DNA from 3 places in the Mesorhizobium sp. WSM3873 genome. Region 1 is predicted to be linked to each of the others. Evidence: predicted binding sites of a transcription regulator. Region 1 holds the regulator's gene; each other region holds the start of a gene.

Region 1 (3,276 bases):
CCATAGAAGGCTCCCTCCTTGACGGCGGTCGCATATTCGAAAGGCACGTTGTCGCCGAGCTCGTCGCGTTCGTTGACGACGCACCAGAGCGCGCCCGTGGCCGGCTGCACCGTCATGCCCGAGCAGTTGCGCAGGCCGGTGGCGACCATCCTGCGGTTCTTGCCGTCAGGATCGAAAGCGAGCACATCCGCTCGGCCTTCCTCCGCGCCCCAGGTAGCGCCGAGCGGTGCCGATCTCGCCCATTCTTCGACGCCGCCCTTCGGCCTCGCTCCCATGCCCTCCGCGGTATTCGAGCCCGAGCCGACCGAGAGATAGAGCGTTTTGCCGTCGGGCGAAAAGGCGATGTCGCGCGTCCAGTGATGGCTCGACGGGATGTCCGAGACGATCGTTTCGGGCTCGCCGGAAGCTTTGAGGTCGCCGTCGCGATAGGCAAAGCGGACGACGCTGTTGCTGTTGGCGACATAGACCCATTGCGGCTTGTCGCCCGGCGGATAGAAGGCGATGCCGTAGGGCCGGGTCAGGCCTTTGGCAAAGACCGACTTCTCGGCGGACTTGGCGCTGCCTTCGGCCAGTCGATAGACGCGGACCTGGTTCGCCCTGCTGTCGGCGACGAAGAGATCGCCGTTCGGCGCCGTGCGCACGACACGCGGGCTGCTGATGCCCGAAGCCACCAGCTCGGCCGAAAAGCCGGGTGGGAGGGCTGGCGTGGCATCCTCGGGGCGATCGGTGACACCGCCGCCGTTCGAGGCGGATTCGGCGACATTCGGCTTCGGGAGATCGTCGGGCCTGATGAGGCGCCGCACGCCGGGCCGGTCGGCCTTCCAGTCACCGAAGGCCTTTTTGCCGGTGAGCAAGGGCTGATCGGCCTGCTGCGCGACGGCGCCGGAGGCCAGGAACAAAGCGAGGGCGGCAAGGCCGGCAATGCGTATCATGCTGTTCTCCGTTATTCGCCAACGTGCATCAGCAACCAGACAGCGAATATCGGGCAGGCTTTCCAAAAGAGAAGCCGGGCATGCGGATTTTGACGGGAAACGCCGGCAGTTCAGCTCTCTTCGATATCCAGATCGTCGTCGAGCTGCTTTTCCAACGCGACCAGATCGGCCGGCAGCGGCAGGCCCATGGCGCGCATTTCCCTGAGCTTCTCGCGCAGTAGCTCCTGGATCTCGTGATCGTCTTCCGGCTGGTTCACCATCTCCTCGAGCAGCAGGCTGATCTGGGCCTTGAACGATTCCAGCGCCATTTCCACCCTCCTTGCGACGTTTCCCGCTCGCCTACCTCAGCATGCGCGAAATCAACTGGGCCGTATAGTCGACCATCGGGACGATGCGGGCATAGTTCAATCGCGTCGGGCCGATGACGCCGAGCGCGCCGACGACGCGCGCATCTTTGTCGCGATAGGGCGCGACCACGAGCGACGAACCGGACAGCGAAAACAACTTGTTCTCCGAGCCGATGAAGATGCGCACGCCCGGACCTTCCTCGGCGAGGTCGAGGAGCTGCAGCAGTCCGTCCTGCGTTTCCAGATCCTCGAACAGATGGCGCAGCAATTCGAGATCGGCCTGGGCGGTGACGTTTTCCAGAAGATTGGCGCGGCCGCGCACGATGAGGCGCGCCGGCAGGCCGCTTTCGGCGCCGGCCCAGACGGCGAGGCCCTTCTCGACCAGTTCCTGCGACAGCGTGTCGAGAGCCGCCCTGGTCTCGTCCTTGATGCGCGCGATCTCGACCCGGGCCTCGGCCAGCGTGCGGCCGCGGATATGGGCGTTGAGGAAGTTCGAGGCCTCGTGCAGCTGCGAGACGGTGATACCGGCCGGCAGGTCGACAACGCGGTTCTCGACATCGCCGCTCTGCGACACGAGGACGGCGAGCGCCTTGGTGGGTTCCAACTGGATGAACTCGATGTGCTTCAGAGCCACCTCGTTCTTGGCGGCGAGCACCAGGCCGGCGCCGCGCGACATGCCGGAGAGCATCTGGCTGGCCTCTGTCAGCATATGCTCCAGCGTCGCGCCCGAGCCCGAGGCACGCACCTGCGCCTCGATGACGCGGCGCTCGTCGTCCGACAGATCGCCGAGCTCCATGAAGGCATCGACGAAGAAGCGCAGGCCGGTCTGGGTCGGCAGGCGCCCGGCCGAGATATGCGGCGCGTAGATCAGCCCCAGATGCTCGAGGTCGCTCATCACGTTGCGGATGGTGGCCGGTGACAGCGACGACGGCAGGATGCGCGACAGGCTGCGCGAGCCGACCGGCTCGCCGTCGCGCAGATAGGAATCGACAATCCGCCGGAAGATGTCGCGCGAGCGCATGTCGAGCGACTGAAGCACGGGCGGCTGCGATGCGGGATCGACTGCCTTGTTCATTCCAGCGAAAAACCTCCTATTGGAAGATATAGACTTAAGCCTCCCTGGCGCAACCCGGGCCATTTTCCCTTTGCGCGGAGTTTCCTTGGCGCCCTTTTCCTTTGCGCCATCCATCGCATGCGTCTACAAGCCGCCGACGAATCCAAAACCATAGGAAAGAAGGCCGAATGCGCCCCTCCAAACGCCAGCCCGACGAAATGCGCGCCATCTCCTTCGAGCGCGGCGTCTCCAAGCATGCCGAAGGCTCGTGCCTGGTGAAGTTCGGCGACACGCATGTGCTGTGCACGGCGAGCCTGGAGGAAAAGGTGCCGGCCTGGATGCGCAATTCCGGCAAGGGCTGGGTTACGGCCGAATACGGCATGCTGCCGCGCTCGACGGGCGAGCGCATGCGCCGCGAGGCTTCCGCCGGCAAGCAGGGCGGCCGCACGCTGGAGATCCAGCGGCTGATCGGTCGTTCGTTGCGCGCCGTTGTCGACCTGCAGGCCCTGGGCGAACAGCAGATCACCGTCGACTGCGACGTTATCCAGGCCGACGGCGGCACCCGCACCGCCTCGATCACCGGCGGCTGGGTGGCGCTATACGATTGCCTGCGCTGGATGGAAGCGCGCCAGATGGCCAGCGTTTCCAAGGTGCTCAAGGACCATGTCGCGGCGATCTCCTGCGGCATCCATGACGGACAGCCGGTCATCGATCTCGATTATCTCGAGGATTCCTCGGCCGGCACCGACGCCAATTTCGTCATGACCGGCAAGGGCGGCATCGTCGAGATCCAGGGCACGGCGGAAGGCGAGCCCTTCTCCGAAGAGCAGTTTTCGGCACTGATGGGACTGGCCAAGAAGGGTATTTCTCGGCTGGTCAGCCTGCAGCAGATGGCGGTGGCGTAGGTTTTCGAATGCCGAGCCTAGGCACCCCCCTCTGGCCT
Region 2 (3,276 bases), on a different contig from region 1:
GATCTTCAGGCCACCGCGCAGCTTGTTGACGACCAGCGTAGCCAGAGCCTCGCCTTCGACGTCTTCCGAGATGATGAGCAGTGGCTTCGAGGTCTGCACGACGGCTTCCAGGACCGGCAGCATGGCCTGCAGGTTGGAGAGCTTCTTCTCGTGCAGCAGGATGTAGGCGTCTTCCAGATCGGCGACCATCTTGTCGGCTTTGGTGACGAAGTAGGGCGAGAGATAGCCGCGGTCGAACTGCATGCCTTCGACGACTTCCAGCTCGGTCTCGGCGGTCTTGGCTTCCTCGACGGTGATGACGCCTTCGTTGCCGACCTTCTGCATCGCTTCCGCGATCATCTTGCCGACCGATTCGTCGCCATTGCCGGCGATGGTGCCGACCTGGGCAACCTCCTCGGAGGTCTTGATCTTCTTGGCGTTCTTGATCAGCGTCGCGACGACCTCGGTGACGGCGAGGTCGATGCCGCGCTTCAGGTCCATCGGGTTCATGCCGGCGGCAACCGCCTTGTTGCCTTCCTGGACGATCGACTGCGCCAGAACGGTCGCGGTCGTGGTGCCGTCGCCGGCGATGTCGTTGGTCTTCGAAGCGACCTCGCGCAACATCTGCGCGCCCATGTTCTCGAACTTGTCCTCAAGCTCGATCTCCTTGGCGACGGTGACGCCGTCCTTGGTGATGCGCGGGGCGCCGAACGACTTGTCGATGACGACATTGCGGCCCTTGGGACCGAGGGTGACCTTCACCGCGTCGGCGAGGATGTTGACACCGCGCAGCATGCGCTCACGGGCGTCGCGGGAGAATTTTACGTCTTTTGCAGCCATGGTTAGCTCCTGACAGGGGCTCGGGAAGAGCCCGAAAACTCAGTTGATGGACAGGCCGAAATTCAGCCGATGATGCCCATGATGTCGGATTCCTTCATGATCAGAAGGTCTTCGCCATTGAGCTTGACTTCAGTGCCCGACCACTTGCCGAACAGGATGCGGTCGCCGGCCTTGACGTCGAGCGGGACGAGCTTGCCGGCTTCGTCGCGGGCGCCGGAACCGACGGCGATGATCTCGCCTTCCTGCGGCTTTTCCTTAGCCGTATCGGGGATGATGATCCCGCCCGCGGTCTTGGATTCGGATTCGACCCGACGAACGACCACGCGGTCATGCAGCGGCCGGAAATTCGACTTTGCCATTTTGGATATCCCTGGTGCGGAGGTTGAAAGGTTCTCCGTTGCCGGAGCCCGGTTAGCACTCGCCAGTGGAGAGTGCCAACGTGGCGGTGAGATAGGCTGTAGGTTCGTCCTGGTCAAGACGGATGAGCGGACAGCCGAAGAGCAAAAGATTTGGAATCGAGACGGAAGCCTGGCCTCCATTACGGGCGCATCCCGCTGCCTAAGCGCGTTTCGGCCGTCAGCTCTGGGCCGACTTTCGTCTGTGTTAAAAAATGTGAAATTATGTGAAATTAACGGCCGAGCAGGCGGCGGACTCGACTAAAGGCAGCGCCGCAACCGGCCAGACAGCTCAGGGCGAGGATCATCCAGAGATTGTAATATCCCATCGCTACAAGAGCAGTCAGCATGATCGATGACAAGGCTATCACGCACCAGCCGATCGCCATGACATGGCGGCGGCTGAAATTGTCGGCGATGGCCCGGCGAAGATCGACAGAATGAATACGGGCAGCGTCGTGAAGGTCTGCACCAGAGCGACCATCACGTCCGAGGTCGAAATGGTTGCCATCAGCCAGCTGACCGCAACGGTCTGGAACAGCCAGCCCAGGCTCGACACCTGTGCGGCAAGCCAGATAACACGAAAGGTGGGATTCTCCAGCGGAGCGAACGTCGCCGACGAAACCGAAGCCGCGTCCGCGCGCGCCACCCTGCTCATTGGGCCGAGCCTCTCTTTTCGTGTAGAAGTTAAATTGGAGATCTCTCCTTTGGTGCACTTGCATATGGAGATTGGCAGGATGAGGGCATTGTAGGTGCCGAGCCGAAGTAATTTTCGAAGGCTGCTTCAAAGCCAATATGAAACCGTTCTGCTGGAGATACCTGTCCCATAGCCAAAGCGCCAATCGATCGTCCTACGGGAATTAACGAACGCCCGGTTGGCGCGATCAGCGCGCAGGCGCCACTCAATTCGCCGGAGCGACCTCATTAGCTGCGTCTATCCGCGCTTATCATCCGAGACGGTTTGGCTTAGGGCCAGGCGACACTGCAATGCTAAAGAGGAAACACCATAGATGGCGATCGGAACCGGAAGTGGTTCAACAGCTCCAAGGGCTTCGGCTTCATCCAGCCCGATGCGGGCGGCCCGGACGTTTTCGTCCACATTTCTGCTGTCGAGCGTGCAGGTCTGTCATCGCTCGCCGATGGTCAGAAGATCAGTTACGAAATCGAGCAGGACCGCCGCACCGGCAAGTCCTCGGCCGGCAATCTCAGCAAAGTACGCTAATCGTCCTTGGCACCATTCAGGCCAGAACGATTGGCGAAAGGCGGGATCTCCGCCTTTCAAAAGGCACATGGCCGAAGAACGAGCGAACGATGTCAGGAGGCCGCCTTGTTGCGGCTCCTCTTTGCCGGTGCGGCCTGTTGGGCCTCATTGGGTTTTCTGCCGAGGCCCATGGTCTTCGCCAAAGCTGAGCGCGCGGCGGCATAGTTCGGGGCAACCATCGGATAGTCTGCCGATAGTCCCCATTTCGCCCGGTATTCTTCGGGCGTCAGACCATAGTGGGTCGCCAGATGCCGCTTCAGCGACTTGAACTTCTTTCCATCCTCCAGGCTGATGATGTAGTCGGGCGTGACCGACTTCCTGATGGGAACGGCAGGCTTGAGGTCCTCAGGCTTCGCAACCAGGCCGCCCATCGTGCCCTTCAACGCCGTATGCACCTGGCCGATTAGAGCCGGAAGCTCACCTACCGGGAGCGGATTGTTCGACACATAGGCCGACACTACTTCGGCGGTAAGCTCGATAAGGGCGTCAGTATTGTTTTCGGCTTCTTCTGTCACGCAATGCTCCTGCTTTGATAAACGGCGGCGGATCGGTTTTATTAATGAAGGCAGCCATAGAATGCAATCAAAGTCAGGGCTCCCGTAGCACTGGGTCCCAAATTGCGGGCCGAGGCACACGATGGTTCTACCCTGATGCCGACAGCTTCCGGCAAAAAATCGGTCGGACCCGCCGAGGGGTTTTGCGGTTCATGAAACTGCTTTCGAGCAGAATGAGTTTCGTTTCGCCGTCTTTGACGGCCTCGAAAATCAACCTGCGCTGCGCATCTTGATGCCCTGATCCCGC
Region 3 (3,276 bases), on a different contig from region 1:
GACGATGGTGGTGTTCTCCTTGGAGATCGACACCTTCTTGGCGCGGCCGAGCATGTTGAGGCCGACATTCTCGAGCTTGATGCCGAGGTCTTCCGAGATGACCTGGCCACCGGTCAGGATAGCGATGTCTTCGAGCATGGCCTTGCGGCGGTCGCCGAAGCCCGGAGCCTTGACGGCGGCGATCTTCAGGCCGCCGCGCAGCTTGTTGACGACCAGCGTGGCCAGAGCCTCGCCTTCGACGTCTTCCGAGATGATGAGCAGCGGCTTCGAGGTCTGAACGACGGCTTCCAGGACCGGCAGCATGGCCTGCAGGTTGGAGAGCTTCTTCTCGTGCAGCAGGATGTAGGCGTCTTCCAGATCGGCGACCATCTTGTCGGCGTTGGTGACGAAGTAGGGCGAGAGATAGCCGCGGTCGAACTGCATGCCTTCGACGACTTCCAGCTCGGTCTCGGCGGTCTTGGCTTCCTCGACGGTGATGACGCCTTCGTTGCCGACCTTCTGCATCGCTTCCGCGATCATCTTGCCGACCGACTCGTCGCCATTGGCCGAGATCGTGCCGACCTGGGCGACTTCTTCCGAAGTCTTGATCTTCTTGGCGGCCTTGCCGAGAGCGGCGACGACTTCGGTGACGGCGAGGTCGATGCCGCGCTTCAGGTCCATCGGGTTCATGCCGGCGGCAACGGCCTTGTTGCCTTCCTGGACGATCGCCTGGGCGAGAACGGTCGCGGTGGTCGTGCCGTCGCCGGCGATGTCGTTGGTCTTCGAGGCGACCTCGCGAACCATCTGCGCGCCCATGTTCTCGAACTTGTCTTCGAGCTCGATCTCCTTGGCGACGGTGACGCCGTCCTTGGTGATGCGCGGAGCGCCGAACGACTTGTCGATGACGACGTTGCGGCCCTTCGGGCCGAGGGTGACCTTCACCGCGTCGGCGAGGATGTTGACGCCGCGCAGCATGCGCTCACGGGCATCGCGGGAGAATTTTACGTCTTTTGCAGCCATAGTAAGCTCCTGACAGGGGCTCGGACAGAGCCCGAAAATTCAGTTGATAGAGAGAGGCCGATGATCAGCCGATGATGCCCATGATGTCGGATTCCTTCATGATCAGAAGGTCTTCGCCATTGAGCTTGACTTCGGTGCCCGACCACTTGCCGAACAGGATGCGGTCGCCGGCCTTGACGTCTAGCGGCACGAGCTTGCCGCTTTCGTCGCGGGCGCCGGAGCCGACGGCGATGATCTCGCCTTCCTGCGGCTTCTCCTTCGCCGTATCCGGGATGATGATCCCGCCGGCGGTCTTGGATTCGGATTCGACCCGGCGAACGACCACGCGGTCATGAAGCGGGCGGAACTTGGACTTTGCCATGTTGTCTTCCTCGAATGAGAACGGTGAGAACTGTTCCTCCATCCGGCGAGGCCGCCGGATATAAGTTAGCACTCACCTAAGGCGAGTGCTAACGTGGCGCTGAGATAGGCTGGTGGCTTCCGAGAGTCAAGGCGCGCGGGGAGGGGCAATGGCGCAATTTTTCTCAGGCGGAGCCCTGGGCGGAAATGCGGTGGCTGCGCGAAGCGTGGGCGAGCAATCCAGCTCGTTTAGTCCAGGCGCTTCGGCGAGCGCAACACCAGCAGCGGGCAGCGTTCGGCCAGACCGTATGTGCCGCTAGAGGCTAGCCGGAGATCTTCGAAGAAGGTCCGGCCTTCCTCGATGAGCGCTGCCGCGGGGGCGAAGCTGTAGACGGCGGACGAGTTCCGGTAGACGTCTATGGTTCCGATGACCGGCAGTTCCCATCCGGTTCGGGCCGAAAGCTCCTCGCGGTCGGGAAACACCCTTTCGAACTGTTCGAGGATGGCTTTGACCGGGATCGTGTAATCCGGCGCGTCGCCGATCGCGGTCATGGCCACGCGCCATTTGAGCTCATGGAAAGTCGAGACGCCGCCGCTTAGTGCCAGAGCGCGGACATCCTTCGGGTCGTCCGGCGTTGCTGGAGAGGCGTAAAGCCTGATGCCGGCGCGGCCGTCGGACTTGAGCGCGCGTGCGATCGACGCAAATAGCGTGCGCCTGGGGCCGGCATCGCCGATGACCGAGAGACATCCGTCGCCGATCAGCGCCTCGACGCTTGCATCGGCGAACGGCAGATCGAACCAGTCGCTCTGCACCGCCTTGCGCGTATGGGTATCGCCCGGCCAGATGCCGGCAATCATGTGCGAAGACTCGTCGACCGCCGTCATCGTGGCGCCGAGCTCGGTGAGCTCGGGTGTCACGCCGAGCATCACGACATCCGACCGGGCAAGGTCGAGCTCGCGGTCGTAGCTTTCGACAACCTCCGCCGGCGGCCGCAGGGGTGAGCCGAGCAACTGCCAATGTTTGCGAATTGCATTCCAATGCTCGGTCATGCAAACCCCAGCCCGGTAGCGCGTTGTATCCGATCGAATAGTGGACGACGCTTGATAGGCCAAGGGGGGAACAATGGCACGCATCGCCGTCATCACGCATGAGTTCGACCGCTTCCAAAGCCGGCGCGGGCTGCTATGGCGCCGGGACAGCCCGTACATGCTCTTCGATCTGCTGGAGGAACTGAAGCGCCGCGGCCATTCGGTGCAGGTCCTCAGCGGCACGTCGGCGAAGCCGGCCGCCGATATCGCGGTGCTGCATGTCGATGCGACCGTAACGTCGCCCGATTATGTCGAGTATGCCCGCGCCTTTCCCTTCTGCCTCAATCTCGGCGCCGCCGACATTTCCAAGCGCCGCATCAGCGGAACCGTCGTCGGCAAGGACGACGGCTGGAAGGGGCAGGTTATCGTCAAGAGCAGCCTCAACCATCGGGGAACGCCGGAACAGCAACTGAATCGGCGCGCGCGGCGCGCCGGCAAGCCGATGCCCTTCCCCGGCGTCGCATCTTTCGACCAATACCAGATCCATGCCTCGCTCGCCGACGTTCCGGCCGAGCTGTTCGGACGCGAGGACCTCATTGTGGAAAAATTTGTTCCCGAGCCTGAGCCGGATGGCTTTGCCGCCCGTTTCTGGCTGTTCTGCGGCGAGCGCGAGCGCTGCACACGCCACGTCTCGCCGCAGAGCCTGGTCAAGGGCGACGACACGATCCGTCGCGAGGCGGTTCCCGTACCGGACGAGCTTCGCGCGCTAAGGCGCAAGCTCGGCTTCGACTACGGAAAGTTCGATTTCGTCATGCATGAGGGCAGGGCGGTGCTGCTCGATGCCAACAAAACGCCTGGACGCGCCCGCAATCTGTCGAGCTTCATCGCCGCCGGCAATGCCAATCTTGC

The links. The regulator HrcA, encoded in region 1, represses chaperone genes, less so after heat shock. The targets are predictions, from matches to a motif close to GTTAGCACTCNCNNNNNGNGAGTGCTAAC.
Region 2: a site for HrcA is predicted at 1,230-1,258, ahead of groES (co-chaperone GroES). Genes of this name have one in related genera too.
Region 3: a site for HrcA is predicted at 1,425-1,453, ahead of groES (co-chaperone GroES). Genes of this name have one in related genera too.

What each region holds. Positions count from the first base shown of each region.
Region 1 is NZ_LYTM01000055.1:249,590-252,865, forward strand. Features, by position in the region: gene A9K71_RS27215 (sorbosone dehydrogenase family protein) at 1-932, opposite strand, end outside; gene A9K71_RS27220 (hypothetical protein) at 1,043-1,240, opposite strand; gene hrcA (heat-inducible transcriptional repressor HrcA) at 1,272-2,354, opposite strand; gene rph (ribonuclease PH) at 2,522-3,238, shown strand.
Region 2 is NZ_LYTM01000005.1:169,514-172,789, reverse strand. Features, by position in the region: gene groL (chaperonin GroEL) at 1-819, opposite strand, end outside; gene groES (co-chaperone GroES) at 882-1,178, opposite strand; partial or broken gene A9K71_RS29875 (MFS transporter) at 1,475-1,872, opposite strand; gene A9K71_RS29870 (cold-shock protein) at 2,221-2,436, shown strand; gene A9K71_RS05310 (MucR family transcriptional regulator) at 2,529-2,990, opposite strand.
Region 3 is NZ_LYTM01000036.1:1,959-5,234, reverse strand. Features, by position in the region: gene groL (chaperonin GroEL) at 1-999, opposite strand, end outside; gene groES (co-chaperone GroES) at 1,064-1,360, opposite strand; gene A9K71_RS22335 (methyltransferase domain-containing protein) at 1,588-2,388, opposite strand; gene A9K71_RS22330 (hypothetical protein) at 2,462-3,276, shown strand, end outside.